Linked DNA regions of Telluria mixta. The main gene of each other region encodes a partner of the protein of the gene in region 2 in a complex. Links are inferred from orthologs where the notes say so. Each region holds a gene or a part of one and is shown on either strand. Other genes may lie near its edges.

Region 1 (8,223 bases), 4.0 Mb from region 2 along the record:
GCCGCTGAGGACGAACAGCCACCGTGCGCCGGCCGTGGCCAGCACGTCGCGGTCGAAGCGTTCCAGGACGTCCCGGCCCGACAGCAGCGCCGTCGGGTAGTCCGTCAGCAGCGAATTGGCGCTGATGCCCCGGTTGACGACCGCGACGGGTGGGCTGCCGGGAAGGGCTGCCGTGCGCAGTCGGCGCGCCAGATAGTCGGTCCAGCGGCGGTTGGCGTTGGTCGTGCTGCGCACGCCATCCGTCAGCGAGTCGCCGATGGCTACGATGGCGGACGGCGTACCGGCGGGACTCGTCACGTCGACTTCGGCCAGGAACGGCCACGACCCCAGCGTGCGTTGCACGGGCAGGGCGTTCGCCCCGGCGTAGTTGCCGGCGACGGACACGTAGTTCGTCTGCAGTGCGAGGTCGTGGATCGTCGTTGCCGGTGTGCTGGCGGGCAGCCACAGGCTGATGGCGAGGTCGGCCAGTGCCGGCACGGCGATATCGACGGGGTCGGAGATGAGCGGATCGCCCGGTGCGACGGTCGCGCCCGGCGATCCGCCGAACGTCAGGTCACGCCCGCTGCCGGCGACGAGGTTCGCGCCGCTCGATCGAATGCCGATATGGGCCGCGCCGATGCGCAGCGGCGTGCTGCCCATTTCGTTGGACAGCCGCACGCGCACGCGGTTGCCGGGGATGCTCGTGCGGACGATCAGGCGCAGCGTCTGGTTGCTGAACGTCTGCAGGCTGGCGGAAGGCGGCGGGCCGGCCGGTGCCGTGCCCCACGTGGCGCACCAGATGGTGGAGGACTGCGCGCGGGCCGCCGGCAGCATCAGGCACCCGGCCAGCGCTGGCAGGGCGTGGAGAAATGTGCGGCGGGACGGCATCGCGGCCTCCGTGATCGACGAGCAGACCCCATCAATCTACTCATGCGCGCCGCATAACCCTTGCGCCAGATCAGGAAGGAGTCGTCAGGCGAGGACGGCGAGCAGACCGTCGAGTCCCGTGAAATTCAGTGCCACGTCGGCCTGCGCACGTACGACCGGCTTGGCGCGGAAGGCGACGGACAGGCCGGATACGCCCATCATCTTGAGGTCGTTGGCGCCGTCGCCCATGACGATCGCCTGCTTCGTGGCGATGCCCAGCTCGGCGCACACGCGCTCCACGGTACGTTTCTTTTCCTCCGCGTCGACGATGCCGCCGACGACTTTACCGGTCAACACGCCGCCCGCCGCTTCCAGCACGTTCGCGTGGGTGTAATCGAGGTTCAGGCGCGTCTTGAGGCGCTCGGTGAAGAACGTGAAGCCGCCGGAGACGAGCAGCGTCTTGAGGCCCGCGGCCTGCACGGCCTGCAGCATCGCTTCGCCGCCCGGCGAGATGCGCAGGCGCTCTTCGTACACGCGCTCCAGCGCGGACGTGGCCAGGCCTTCCAGCAGCGCGACGCGGCGCGTGAGGCTTTCCGAGAAATCCAGTTCGCCCCGCATCGCGGCTTCCGTGATCGCGGACACCTGCGGCTTCAGGCCCTGCATGTCCGCGATTTCGTCGATGCACTCGATCGTGATCAGCGTGGAATCCATGTCCATCGCGACCAGCTTGAAATCGGCCAGCGTCAGGTCCGCGTCGACGAACGTCGCATCGATGCCGGCGGCGTGGGCTGCGGTCTCGACTTGCGCTTTCAGTTCCGGCGTGAAGTCGAAGCCGTCGCAACGCAGCGCGTGCGCGTGAACTTCGGCGGTGCGTGCCGGACGGGCGAGGGCGGCGATCTGTGCGAGTGCGGCCTGGGTGGCCTGCGGTCCCTGGAGGACGAGCTTCTTGGACATGATTTCGTTCTGCTTTTATCTGATTAAGCGAGGAGTTGTTTGATGGTCTGCTTGACCTGGTTCACGCGCGCGGCCAGGTCCGGCATGTTGGCCGCGATGCGCAGCTTGTCCTGGCCGGCCAGCTTGATGTGGCGGTTCTTCTGAATGAGCGTGATGATCTTGATCGGGTCGATCGGCGGCTTTTCCATGAACTGCAGGCTGGCGGCATCCGTGTGCGCGTCGATCTTGACGATGCCGACCGACTTCGCCGCGATGCGCAGGCGGTGCGTCTCGATCAGCGCCTTCACGGCATCCGGCAGCTTGCCGAAACGGTCGATGAGTTCTTCCTGCATGTCGTCGATGCGGCCCTGTTCCTCGCAGTTCGCGAGGCGTTTATAGATCGACAGGCGCTCGTGCACGTCGCCGCAGAAGTCCGCCGGGAGCAGGGCGGGCACGTGCAGGTTGATTTCCGTCGTCGACGACAGCGGTGCGCTCATGTCCGGCTCGCGCCCGGCCTTCAGCGCCTTCACCGCTTCGTTCAGCATGTCGGAGTACAGCTGGAAGCCGATTTCCAGCATCTCGCCGGACTGGTTCTCGCCCAGCACCTCGCCGGCGCCGCGGATCTCCAGGTCGTGCATGGCGAGGTAGAAGCCGCTGCCCAGTTCTTCCATCGCCTGGATCGCGTCCAGGCGGCGCTGCGCCTGCTTCGACAGCGCGAGCGCGTCGTTCACGAGCAGGTAGGCATAGGCCTGGTGGTGCGAACGGCCGACGCGCCCGCGCAGCTGGTGCAGCTGGGCGAGGCCGAATTTGTCGGCGCGGTGCATGATGATCGTGTTCGCCGTCGGCACGTCGATGCCGGTCTCGATGATGGTCGTGCAAAGCAGGATGTTGTAGCGCTGGGCGACGAAATCGCGCATCACCTTTTCCAGGTCGCGCTCGTGCATCTGGCCGTGCGCGACGGCGATGCGCGCTTCCGGCAGCAGTTCGCGCAGCATGGCCAGGCGGTTCTCGATCGTCTCGACCTCGTTGTGCAGGAAGTAGATCTGGCCGCCCCGTTTCAGTTCGCGCAGGCAGGCTTCACGGATGACGGAGCCGTCCTCGCTGCGCACGAACGTCTTGATCGCGAGGCGCTTCTGCGGCGCCGTCGCGATGACGGAAAAGTCGCGCAGGCCTTCCAGTGCCATGCCCAGGGTGCGCGGGATCGGCGTGGCGGTCAGCGTGAGCACGTCGACTTCGGCACGCAGCGCCTTCAGCGCTTCTTTCTGGCGCACGCCGAAGCGGTGTTCCTCGTCGATGATGACGAGACCCAGGCGCGTGAACTTCACGTCCGGCGACAGCAGCTTATGCGTGCCGATCACGATGTCGACGGTGCCGTCGGCCATGCCCTTGATCGCGTTGTTGATTTCCTTGCCGGTGCGGAAGCGCGACAGTTCCGCAATGCGCACGGGCCAGTCGGCGAAGCGGTCGGAGAACGTTTGCGCGTGCTGCTCCGCGAGCAGCGTGGTCGGCGCGAGGATCGCGACCTGCTTGCCGCCCATGACGGCGATGAAGGCAGCGCGCAGGGCAACCTCGGTCTTGCCGAAGCCGACGTCGCCGCACACGAGGCGGTCCATCGGCCGGCCCGAAGTCATGTCCTGGATGACGGCGGCGATGGCGGCGCGCTGGTCCGGGGTCTCGTCGAAGCCGAAGCTCTGCGCGAAGTTCTCGTAGTCGGTGGCGGAGTATTCGAACGAATGGCCCTGGCGCGCGGCGCGGCGGGCGTAGAGGTTCAGCAGCTCGGCCGCCGTGTCGCGCACCTGTTCCGCGGCTTTTCTCTTGGCCTTGTCCCACTGACCGGAGCCGAGCGTGTGCAGCGGCGCGTCGTCCGGCGCCGCGCCCGAGTAGCGCGAGATCACGTGCAGCTGCGACACCGGCACATACAGCTTCGATTCTTTCGCGTATTCCAGGTGCAGGAATTCCGTCTCGCCTTCGCCCAGGTCCATGCTGACCAGGCCCAGGTAGCGGCCGATGCCGTGGTTGATGTGCACGACCGGATCGCCGATCTTCAGTTCGGACAGGTCGCGCACCATCGACTCGACCTGCGAGCCCGCTTCCTGCTTCTTTTTGCCCGCGCGGCGGCCGGTGCCCGCGTACAGCTCCGTCTCGGTGATGAACACGAGGTGGCCGGCGCCTTCCTCCATCAGCTCGAAGCCGGCCTGCAGCGGCGCGACGCCCAGCACGACCTTCGCATCCGTCGCGCGCAGGCCGTCGAAGCCTTCGATGAGCGCGAGGTCCAGCTTGTACTCGCTGAAGTACTGCTGCAGGGTCTCGCGGCGGCCGGCCGACTCCGCGCAGATCATCACGCGCTTGCCGGCGGCCTGCATCAGGTACGAGCGCAGGTTCGCGAGCGGATCGTCGAGGCGGCGGTTGACGGCGATGTCCGGGACCGGTGCCGACAGCTCCGAAGCGCCCGCGGAAGGATCGCGCGCGATGGCCCAGCGGCCGTGCGGCTTGGCCTGCACGAAGAAGTCCTCGGCGCCGAGGAAGATCTCCTTCGGTTCCAGGATCGGGCGGTCGCGGTCGCTCTTGAGGAATTTGTAGCGCGATTCCGTGTCGAGCCAGAAGCGCTGGATCGCCGCTTCGATGTCGCCGACGAGGGCCAGGCTCGATTCGTCGGGCAGGTAGTCGAACAGCGTGGCCGTCTCGTCGAAGAACAGCGGCAGATAGTATTCGATGCCGGCCGACGCGATGCCGTTGCCGATGTCGCGGTAAATGGTCGACCGGGACGGATCGCCTTCGAAGCGTTCGCGCCAGCGGCCGCGGAAGGCGGTGCGCGATGCTTCGTCCATCGGGAATTCGCGGCCCGGCAGCAGGCGCACTTCCCTGACGGGGTACAGCGAACGCTGGGTGTCGGCGTCGAACGTGCGGATCGTCTCGATCTCGTCGCCGAACAGGTCCAGGCGGTACGGCAGCGCGGAGCCCATCGGGAACAGGTCGATCAGGCCGCCGCGCACGGAGTACTCGCCCGGCGACATGACCTGCGTGACGTGCGTGTAGCCGGCCAGCGTGAGCTGCGCCTTCAGCTTCGCTTCGTCCAGGTTTTCGCCCTGGCGGAAGAAGAACGTGTATGCGGCCAGGAACGACGGCGGCGCGAGGCGCACGAGCGCGGTCGTCGCGGGCACGACGAGCACGTCGCACTGGCCGTTGCGGACCTCGTGCAGCGTGGCGAGGCGTTCGGATACGAGGTCCTGGTGCGGCGAGAAGGCGTCGTACGGGAGCGTTTCCCAGTCCGGCAGCAGGTGGCAGGACAGCTTGCCTTCCGCGAACCATGGAATTTCATCGAGCAGGCGCTGGCCGTCGCTGGCGTTCGCGACGATCACGGTGAGCATCTGCTTCCTGGCTTTCAGCGCGAGGGCGGCGACGGCGAGCGCATAGGCATCGGCCGAGCCGTGCAGCTGGGGCAGGGCGAAACGGGTTCCGGGCTTGGGAAGGTGTTTGGTGAGGTCGAAGGGCATTGACGCGGTGCTGTTCGGGTTCGTCAGGACGAGCGTCCATTATAGTCGAACAACGTCCCGCTTGCCCTTGCACCGGGACGTACGTCCGGCCCCGGTCGGCCGGAGTCGTCCGGCCCAGGGTGGCCGGACGACGAAGGCGTCAGCGGTTGCCGCTGGTCTGGGCAGGTGCGGGGTTGGTGCCCTGGCCGGTGGCGTCCGAGTTGCCGGTGCCGACAGCGGAGGTGCCGGTCGGCGCCGAGCTGGAGGTACCCGATGCGCCGTTGCCCGAGGTGCCGGTCGTGCCGGATTCCGACGTGCCGGTCTGGCTCGAACCCGAGCTGCTGCCGCTCGACGTCGCAGCCGACGAGGAGCTGCCGCTCGCGCTGCTGTCGCTGGAGCTGGTGCCGGTCGAGCTGCATGCGGCCAGCGACATGGCCATCAGGCTGCCGATCAGAAGGGCTTGGTACTTTTTCATGTTTACTCCTTTTGTAAAAGTGACGCCATCATGGGGGCACACTTTTGCGTTCGAAATAGGATGAGTTCGAACAGGCGTGTAGGACTGGACGTACGATCTCCTCTATTTGTTGCAATGCGATTGTCGGTCTGCCAATGAAAACGGGCCGCACGCGGCGGCCCGTTCGTCGATGAGCGGCAAGTCAGAACAGCGTATTCGACGGCTGCTGTTGCTGCGGCACCGGCTGCACCGGCTGGCCCGGCTGCACCGTCCCGTCGACGGGTTGTACTGCATTCGGATCCGTCGCCTGGTCGAGGTCGATCCCGCCCATGGCCGGGGTCTCCGCGAACTCGGCATAGACCCAGTCGTCGTTCTCGCGCACCACGCCTTCCGGCGCCAGCCGCTCTTCCTGCTGCGGCCGCTTGGCTAGCGCCACGCGCATGTAGTCAATCCAGATCGGCAGCGCGACGGTGGCGCCGAATTCGCGCCCACCCAGCGATTTCGGATCGTCGTAGCCCATCCACGCGACGGCCACGACGTTGCCGCCATAGCCCGAGAACCAGCCGTCCACGGCGTCGCTCGTCGTACCGGTCTTGCCGGCGATGTCCGTGCGGCCCAGCGCCTTGGTCGCCTCGGCACCCGTGCCGTAGCGGGTCACGTCGCGCAGCATGCTGTCCGTGATGAACGCGTTGCGCGGGTCGAGCACGCGCTGCTCGTCCGTGTGTTCGGCCGGTGCCTTCGTCTCCTGGATGACCTTGCCGTCGGCATCCTCGATGCGGGCGATCAGGTAGGGCTGCACGCGGTAGCCGCCGTTGGCGAAGACGGCGTATGCGCCGGCCATCTGCAGCGGCGTCGCGGCCCCGGTGCCCAGCGCCAGCGTGTAGTTCGACGGCTGGCGCGTGAGGTCGAAGCCGAACTTGCTGATGAATTCGTGCGCATACGGCACCCCGACCGCGCGCAGCAGGCGCACGGACGGCACGTTCTTCGATTCGGCCAGCGCGCGGCGCATCGTGATCGGGCCGTCCCACTTGCCGTCGTCGTTCTGCGGCGACCACGTCTTGCCCGCGTCCTCGCCCGGCATGTCGAGCGGCGCGTCGAGGATGCGCGTGGCCGGCGAATAGCCCTTGTCGATGGCGGCCGAGTAGATGAACGGCTTCATGCCGGAACCGGGCTGGCGGTACGCCTGGGTCACGTGGTTGAACTTCTGGAAGTTGTAGTCGAAGCCGCCGACCAGTGCGTGGTAGGCGCCCGTGTCGGCATCGATGGCGACGAAGGCCGCCGCCACTTGCGGCACCTGCGTGACGCTCCAGTTGCCCTTGGCGTCCTTGGCCACGCGGATGATCGCCCCCGGCGTCAGCTTCATCTTTTCCTTGGCGCTGGACGACAGGCCGGCCTGCGCGAATTTCAGGCCGGCGCCGGTGAGGTCGACCGTGTCGCCGTCGACCGTTTCCACGCGCAACGACTTGCTCGTCGCCGACAGCACGACGGCCGGGATCAGGCCATCGCTGGCCGGACGCTTGCCCAGCGCGTCGCCGATCGCGTCTTCGCGCTCGACCGGATCGGACGGCAGCTCCATGCGGTCTTCCGGACCGCGCCAGCCGTGGCGCTGGTCGTAGGTGAGCACGTTGCGGCGCACGGAGGCGTAGGCGGCGTCCTGCTCGGGCTTCAGGATCGTCGTGTAGACCTTGATGCCCTTCGTGTACGCGTCTTCCTTGAACTGGCTGTAAACGGCCTGGCGCGCCAGTTCGGCCACGTATTCCGCGTGCGTGCCGAATTCCTGCACGCCGCGCTGGTTCACGCGCAGCGGTTCGGCCATGGCCTTTTCGTATTGCGCTTCCGTGATGTAGTTCAGCGCGCGCATGCGGCCCAGCACCGCGTGCTGGCGCTCGCGCGCCCGCTTCGGATTCGCGACCGGATTGTGGCGTGCCGGGTTTTGCGGCAGGCCGGCCAGCATGGCCATCTCGGCGACCGACAACTGGTCGAGCGTCTTGTTGAAATAGATGCGCGCGGCGCTGGAAAAGCCGTAGGCGCGCTGGCCCAGGTAGATCTGGTTCATGTACAGCTCGAGGATCTCGTCCTTCGACAGGGCGGTCTCGATCTTGTACGCGAGCGCGATCTCGTTGATCTTGCGCGACAGGCGCTTTTCGCGCGACAGGAAGAAGTTGCGCGCCACCTGCATCGTGATCGTCGACGCGCCGCCGGAGCCGAAGCCGCCGCGCAGGTTCGACCCGACGGCACCCATCATGCGCTTGAAGTCGATGGCGCCGTGCTCGTAGAAGCGGGCATCCTCGATGGCAAGCAGCGACTTCTTCATCAGGTCGGGGATTTTGTTGATCGGAACGAAGTCGCGGTGTTCTTCGCCGAACTCGCCGATCAGCACGTTGTCTGCCGTATAGATGCGCAGCGGGATCTTGGGCCGGTAGTCGGTGACGGCATCCAGCGCCGGCACGTTGGGCAGCACGCGGAACACGACGTAGCCGGCGATCCCGGCGATGAACAGGACGAGGATGGCGGCCG
Region 2 (7,542 bases):
TGCTGGACGCGCTGTGGGCGCTGTACCGGCGCGGCGGCGTCATCGCGGGCACGAGCGCCGGCGCGGCCATCATGAGCAGCACCATGTTCAACGATCCGCCGCTGGACGTGATGCCGGTGCTGAAGAACGGCGTCGTGGACGGCAAGGACGTCGCGCCGGGCCTCGGCTTCATCGGCGACGACGTTTTCGTCGACCAGCACCTGCTCGCGCGCGGCCGCTTCGGCCGCATGCTGCCCGCGATGCTGGCCAAGGGGTACACGCTGGGACTGGGCATCGACGAGAACACGGCGGCCGTCGTCGGGCCGGCGCGCGACGTTACCGTGATCGGCTACCGGGGCGCGCTCGTGCTCGATCTTGCTGGAGCCACGACGGACAAATCGAAGCCGGGATTCAATCTCGCCAATGCGCGCATCAGCTACCTGGACAGCGGCGACCGGGTCAACCTGGCCACGCGCACGTACACGCCGGGGCCGGACAAGGAACCCGTGGACAGGCAATACGTCGAGCACCGCGCGCCGATCTTTTATACGGACATCCTCGGCAACACGGCCGTCGCGGACCTGCTCGAGAAGCTGGTGGACAGCGATCTGCAGCGCGCCGTCGGCGTGGCGTTCGAAGGGCCGGACAGCCAGTTCCCGGAACGCGGGTTCGAGTTCACGTTCACGCGCGTGCCGGATACCGCGGAATACGTGACGAACCGCGAGGATGCGTATTCGATCTACCGGATCAGGATGGACGTGCGGCCGGTGCGGATCCGCCAGCCGTTCTACACGGCCGATTAGGACAGCAGCGCCGCATCCACCTTGCGGAAGATGCACAGCGCCGCGTACGCCGCCGTATCGACCGCGCGGCAGAATTCGGGAAACGTCTGGAAATGCCGCGCCGACCAGTGGAACTCGGGTACGAGATCGCCGATGCCGAAGCGCGCGAGCGATTCGTCCTTGTCCGGATCGTGCGAGAGGCGCTGCCGCGGCGTGCGGATGGCGATCCAGTGACTCAGCTGGCCATACCTGCCCAGGTTCGCGCCGCCGTCGTCGACGAGGGCATAGATGAAGCGCCCGTCCGTCGTGGGACGTTCGGCGGCCACGACGTTCCTGCCCTTGTTCCTGACCGTGAAGCCATGCGGCGCCAGCATCTGCGCGAAACGCTCGCGCAGCAGTGTGACGCGCCCGGACCACGGCAACGCATCGAATCGAGGATCGTCGCGCAGGCCGGCCGCGCGGATGGCACGCGCCTTGACCTCGCGCGACCAGCGCACAGTCTCCTCGTGGATGGGGTTCAGGTAGTCTTCGAGGCACAGCTTGATGGCCGGCTCGATCTGCGGCGCGACCAGGTCGGTCGGCGAGACGAGCGTGGGGGCCCGCTCGCGCAAGGCCTCCAGCAGCGCCGAACGATAGGGTTGTGTGGGTGAGTAGAGGCCCTTGAGCTCATCGATCGGCCCGCGCAGGGCCGACAGCCGCTCCATCGCGCGCTCGCGCCAGTAGGCACGCAACTGCGCCTTTGCTTCAGGCGTCGGCGCGAAGGCGAGCATGCGATCGCGCCCGATGGCGGCCTCCTGACCATAGCCGGCGACCGCGAGGTCGTCCCAGATGGATTCCAGGTCGGCGCCCACGTGCACGAGCGCCAGCGCGAGGGTCCGTGATGGATCCGTCGCACCGGCGCCCATCGTCACGCCTTGAGCAGCGGCTTGAGGTACTTGCCGGTGACGCTGTCCGGATTGTCGGCCACGTCTTCCGGCGTGCCGTGCGCGACGATCGTGCCGCCGCCCGCGCCGCCTTCCGGACCCAGGTCGACGATCCAGTCCGCCGTCTTGATGACGTCCAGGTTGTGCTCGATGATGACGAGCGTGTTGCCCTGGTCGCGCAGGCGGTGGATCACCTTCAGCAGCAGGTCGATGTCGGCGAAGTGCAGGCCCGTCGTCGGCTCGTCGAGGATGTACAGCGTGCGTCCCGTGTCGCGCTTGGACAGTTCCAGCGACAGTTTTACCCGCTGCGCCTCGCCGCCCGACAGCGTGGTCGCGCTCTGGCCCAGCTTGATGTAGCCGAGGCCCACGTCCAGCAGCGTGTGCAGCTTCCTCGCGATGACCGGCACGGGCTTGAAGAACTCGTGCGCATCCTCGACCGTCATGTCCAGCACTTCGGTGATGTTCTTGCCCTTGTACTGGACTTCCAGCGTTTCGCGGTTGTAGCGCTTGCCGTGGCAGACGTCGCAGGGCACGTACACGTCCGGCAGGAAGTGCATCTCGACCTTGATCACGCCGTCGCCCTGGCACGCCTCGCAGCGGCCGCCCTTCACGTTGAACGAGAAGCGGCCGGCCGAGTAGCCACGTTCCTTCGCGGTCGGCACCGTCGCGAACAGGTCGCGGATCGGCGTGAACACGCCCGTGTACGTGGCCGGGTTCGAACGCGGCGTGCGGCCGATCGGCGCCTGGTCGACCGAGATCACCTTGTCGAAGTGCTCCAGGCCGTGGATGGCGTCGTGCGGCGCCGGTTCCGTCTGCGAACCGTACAGGTGACGCGACAGGGCCGGGTACAGCGTGTCGTTCACGAGCGTCGATTTACCGGAACCCGACACACCCGTCACGCACGTCAGCAGGCCCACCGGCAGCTCCAGCGAGACATTTTTGAGGTTGTTGCCGGTCGCGCCCGTGATCACGAGCTGGCGGTCCGGGTCGGCCTGCGTGCGCTTCTTCGGCACGTGGATCTTCTTCTTGCCCGACAGGTAGGCCGCCGTCAGCGACGTCTTGCTCTTCATGATGTCCTTGAGCGAACCCTCGGCGATCACGGCGCCGCCGTGCACGCCCGCGCCCGGACCCATGTCGACGATGTAGTCCGCCGTGCGGATCGCATCCTCGTCGTGCTCGACGACCAGCACGCTGTTGCCGATGTCGCGCAGGTGCTTCAGGGTCGCGATCAGGCGGTCGTTGTCGCGCTGGTGCAGGCCGATCGACGGCTCGTCCAGCACGTACATCACGCCCGTCAGGCCGGAACCGATCTGGGACGCGAGGCGGATGCGCTGCGCTTCGCCGCCCGACAGCGTGTCGGCGCTGCGGTCCAGCGACAGGTAATCGAGGCCGACGTCGTTCAGGAATTTCAGGCGCGCGACGATTTCCTTGATCACGCGCTCGGCGATGTCGCGCTTGGCACCCGTCAGTTCCAGGCCGTCGAAGTAGGTCAGGCAGTCGCGCAACGGCGTCTTCGCGACTTCATAGATGGCGCGCTGCTGTTTGCCGTTGCCGATCCTGACGTAGCGCGCTTCCGTGCGCAGGCGCGCGCCGCCGCACGACGGGCACTCCTTCTCGTTGATGAACTTCGCCAGCTCTTCCTTCACGGCCATCGAATCCGTCTCGCGGTAGCGGCGCTGCAGGTTGTTCACGACGCCCTCGAACGTATGCTCGCGCATCACCGTGCGGCCACGCTCGTTCACGTACGCGAACGGCACCGACGTCTTGCCGGAGCCGAACAGCACGACGTCCTGCGCGGATTTCGGCAGCTGCTCGAACGGCTTGTCGAGGTCGAAGCCGTAGTGCGACGCGAGGCTCGTCAGCATCTGGTAATAAAACTGGTTGCGGCGATCCCAGCCCTTCACGGCGCCGGACGCCAGCGACAGGTTCGGGAACGCGACGATGCGCTTCGGATCGAAGAACTCGATATGGCCCAGGCCATCGCATTCCTGGCAGGCGCCCATCGGGTTATTGAAGGAGAACAGGCGCGGCTCCAGCTCCTGCAGCGAATAGCCGCAGACGTTGCACGCGAACTTGTTCGAGTAGATGTGCTCCTTCTCCGTGTCCATCTCGTAGGCGACCGCGCGGCCGTCCGCGATGCGCAGCGCGGTCTCGAAGCTCTCGGCCAGGCGCTGCTTGATCTCGGCATTCACCTTGATGCGGTCGATGACGACGTCGATCGTGTGCTTTTCCGTCTTCTTGAGCTTCGGCAGGTCGTCCACGTCGTAGATCTTGGCCGCGTGCGTGCCGCTCTGGATGCGGAAGCGGACGAAGCCTTGCGCCTGCATCGCCTCGAACAGGTCGCTGTGCTCGCCCTTGCGGTTCGCCACGACGGGCGCCAGGATCATCAGCTTGGTCCCTTCCGGCATGGCCAGCACGGCATCGACCATCTGCGACACGGTCTGGGCGGCCAGCGGCTCGTCCGAGTGATCCGGGCAGTAGGGCGTGCCGACGCGCGCGTACAGCAGGCGCAGGTAGTCGTGGATCTCAGTGACGGTGCCGACGGTCGAGCGCGGGTTGTGCGACGTCGCCTTCTGCTCGATGGAGATGGCGGGCGACAGGCCCTCGATCATGTCGACGTCCGGCTTTTCCATCAGCTGAAGGAACTGGCGCGCATAGGCCGACAGCGATTCGACGTAGCGGCGCTGGCCCTCGGCATACAGCGTGTCGAAAGCGAGCGACGACTTGCCGGAACCCGACAGGCCGGTGATGACGATCAGCTTGTTGCGCGGCAGGTCGAGGTTGATGTTCTTGAGATTGTGCGTGCGGGCGCCGCGGATACGGATTTCTTCCATTGTTGTTTGAAGGCTTTCGAATGGTTGCGGGGCCGGCGCACGAATGGCACAGGTGAGCGGGCCGAACGGGAAAGCGCACTAGTTTACCTGTTTTTATTTACAGTGGTATGCCGGCCCTCGAAAAAGTCTGCGAGGCTTAACAGCATGATATGACGACCTGTCAAGATCTGCCGTTCCGGTACAACGTGCGCGTGTCGTATGTGGTCCGGGAGTCCGGCAATTCAATGGCAGACTCACCAGAAAAACGAAAATAAGCCGAAAAATTTTCGTCCGGCTGTATTGATGCGTATCTCTTCCAATTCGGGCACTTCGCCCCCATCTTCGAGGTCTGATCAGGTGCTGTAATCCGGGTGCCCGATCAGTGCGGAATCAGTTGCTTTCTCATGCGACTGACCAGCATAATAGCGGGCCGTATTCAACATGTTTCCCTAACGCTTAGACAGCACGCAGAGTCAGGGACTATCCAAAGGAGCTTTACAAAATGGCATCAGTTAACAAGGTCATCATCGTCGGCAACCTCGGCCGCGATCCGGAAATCCGCTACATGCCGAGCGGCGACGCCATCGCCAACATCGCCGTGGCCACGTCCTACAAATCGAAGGACCGCAACACCGGCGAGCAGAAAGAGCTGACCGAGTGGCACCGCATCTCGTTCTTCGGCCGCCTTGCCGAAATCGTCGGCCAGTACCTGAAAAAGGGTTCGTCGGTCTACGTGGAAGGCCGCCTGCAGACCCGCAAGTACACCGACAAGGACGGCATCGAGCGCTACGCCACCGACATCATCGCTGAAAACATGCAGATGCTGGGCGGCCGCCAGGGCATGGGCGGCGGCGACAGCTACGGTGGTGGCGACGACATGGGCGGCTACGACGCCCCGCCGAGCCGCCCGGCCCCGCGCCAGGCCCCGCCGGCCCCGGCCGCACGTCCGCAGCCGAAACCGGCGCCGAACTTCTCGGACATGGATGACGATATCCCGTTCTAAGTGCCACTCGACAAGATTTTTGTCGATAGAGGCCCGCATCTCCCAGGAGAGCGGGCCTTTTTGCTTTCCGGACCTGGCAGAACGCGCAACGACATATGCTATCGTCCGGGGACCGTCTGGTCGCCCAGAGAGAAGTCATGTCCACTCCCGTGCGCCTTCTGCTCGCCATTCTGCTTGCCGTCCCGATGCTCACGGCGGTGGCGGCGCCGTTGCGCGTGGTCGTGGACCAGAACTATCCTCCCTTTGCGATTCGTAATTCCAGGGGGAGCTCGAAGGCTATTCCGTGGAGATGTGGCACCTGTGGCAGCAGAAGACCGGCGTGCCGGTCGAACTGCGCGGCGTCGACTGGCCCGAGGTCCAGCCCACGCTGGAGCGTGGCGAGGCGGATGTCATCGACACCATTTTCCTCACCGAAGCCCGGCGCGCCCGCTTCGACTTTTCCAGGCCGTATGCCACGGTCCACACGTCGATCTACGCCGACACGTCCATCGCCGGCATCCACGACTTCGACAGCCTGAAGGGATTCGAGGTGGGCGTCCAGGCCGGCGACGCCTGCGGCGAGCGCCTGGAGCGTGCTGGCGTGACGGGCGTGCGCTATTTCCCTACGTATACCGCCCTGTGGAATGCCGTGGCCAATCGCAGCATCAAGCTGGTCTGCGGCGAAGATCATGCGGCCGAATACCAGTTGTACCGGAGCAATCTGCACCGCCGCTATGTGAAGGCGTTCGAGATCACGCGTAGCGAGTTGCGCCGTGGCGTACGCAAGGGCGACGCCGCCACGCTGGCCCTCGTCGAACGCGGCATGGCGCAGATCACACCGGCCGAGATCGAGGCGCTGCACGACAAATGGATGGGCCGTCCGCTCGCCTTCGCCCGTTATGCACGGTACACAATGGACACCCTGTTGGCGCTCGGCGTGCTCGTGCTGGTACTGCTGGTCTGGCTGGGAACGGTGCGCAAGGCAGTACGCCTGCGCACGGCCGAACTGGAACGCGAAAAGGCCCAGTTGAACACGCTGGTGGAAAACAGCCCGGACCTGATCTGGCTGAAGGATGGCGCAGGCGTCTACCGGGCCTGCAACGCGCCTATGGCGGCGCTGTTCGGCTGTCCGCGCGAGGAGATCATCGGCAAAAACGACGTCGAGCTGTTCGGCCCGGAGATGGCCCAGCGCTACCGGCGCGACGACGAAGCCGCGATACGGGCCGGCCGTCCACTGATGGTCGAGGACGAGGTGGCGGTCCCCGACGTACCCGGCACGCGGCTGTTCGAAACGCTCAAGACGCCGATCGTCACGTCGGATGGGACCCTGCTGGGTGTGCTCGGCGTGTCGCGCGACATCACCGAACGCAGGGCACATGAACGTACAATCCGCGAACAGGACCGCCTGCTCCAGGAAATGAGCGCGCTGGCCCGGATCGGCGCCTGGGAACTGGTCCCGGCCACCGACGCGTTCCAGTACACCGACGAAGTGACGCGCATCTTCGACGGCGCACAGCGGCCTCTTACCCTCGCATCCTGCCTGGCGTGCTGCGCCGACGCCGACCGGCTGCAGGCCGAACGCGCACTCGATGCCGCACGGTCCGGCGTGCCCTTCGACCTGGAACTGGACATCGCTGGCGGCGCCGGCAAGCGCAAGTGGATCCGCCTGCTGTGCAGTCCGATCGTCGAGGACGGCCACGCGGCGACGCTGCGCGGCACGGTGCAGGACATCACGCACCGGCGCAACCTGGAAGAATCGATGCGCATGGCGAACCTGATCTACCAGACCAGCTCGGAAGCGATCGTGGTCACCGACGGGAACAACCGGATCGTCGATGCCAACCCGGCGTTCACGCGACAGACCGGCTATGACCTGCGCGACGTGCTCGGCGTCGTGCCGCCGCTGTTCGAATCGAGCATGCACGACAACGGTTTCTACGAATGCATGCAACGCGATCTGGCCAGCCGGGACCACTGGCAGGGCGAAATCAAGGACCGTAACAAGGACGGGACGTTCACGGCCAAGTTCGTCAACATCCGGATCGTCCGCCAGCCGGACGGGC

Evidence for each region. Proteins that work in one complex are often made in the same cells at the same time.
Region 1: the proteins of uvrA (region 2) and mfd are in contact, whole or in part, in a crystal structure (PDB 4DFC), measured with the Escherichia coli proteins. The link is inferred for Telluria mixta from one-to-one orthologs.

What each region holds. Positions count from the first base shown.
Region 1 is NZ_CP119520.1:6,311,984-6,320,206, reverse strand. What follows is about bases 1,624-5,664. They hold mfd (transcription-repair coupling factor), read right to left. Parts: upstream 5,274-5,664; coding sequence 1,824-5,273; downstream 1,624-1,823. Other genes in these bases: P0M04_RS27795 (hypothetical protein), read right to left, coding at 5,413-5,664; serB (phosphoserine phosphatase SerB), read right to left, coding at 1,624-1,800. Also shown: P0M04_RS27810 (SGNH/GDSL hydrolase family protein), read right to left, coding at 1-867; more of serB, read right to left, coding at 952-1,623; more of P0M04_RS27795, read right to left, coding at 5,665-5,727; P0M04_RS27790 (penicillin-binding protein 1A), read right to left, coding at 5,909-8,223. UniProt on the Escherichia coli protein: Couples transcription and DNA repair by recognizing RNA polymerase (RNAP) stalled at DNA lesions. Mediates ATP-dependent release of RNAP and its truncated transcript from the DNA, and recruitment of nucleotide excision repair machinery to the damaged site.
Region 2 is NZ_CP119520.1:2,279,319-2,286,860, forward strand. The notes cover bases 1,469-4,828. They hold uvrA (excinuclease ABC subunit UvrA), read right to left. Parts: upstream 4,519-4,828; coding sequence 1,669-4,518; downstream 1,469-1,668. Other genes in these bases: P0M04_RS10145 (hypothetical protein), read right to left, coding at 1,469-1,666. Also shown: P0M04_RS10140 (cyanophycinase), read left to right, coding at 1-782; more of P0M04_RS10145, read right to left, coding at 779-1,468; ssb (single-stranded DNA-binding protein), read left to right, coding at 5,000-5,500; P0M04_RS10160 (EAL domain-containing protein), read left to right, coding at 5,790-7,542. UniProt on the Escherichia coli protein: The UvrABC repair system catalyzes the recognition and processing of DNA lesions. UvrA is an ATPase and a DNA-binding protein. A damage recognition complex composed of 2 UvrA and 2 UvrB subunits scans DNA for abnormalities.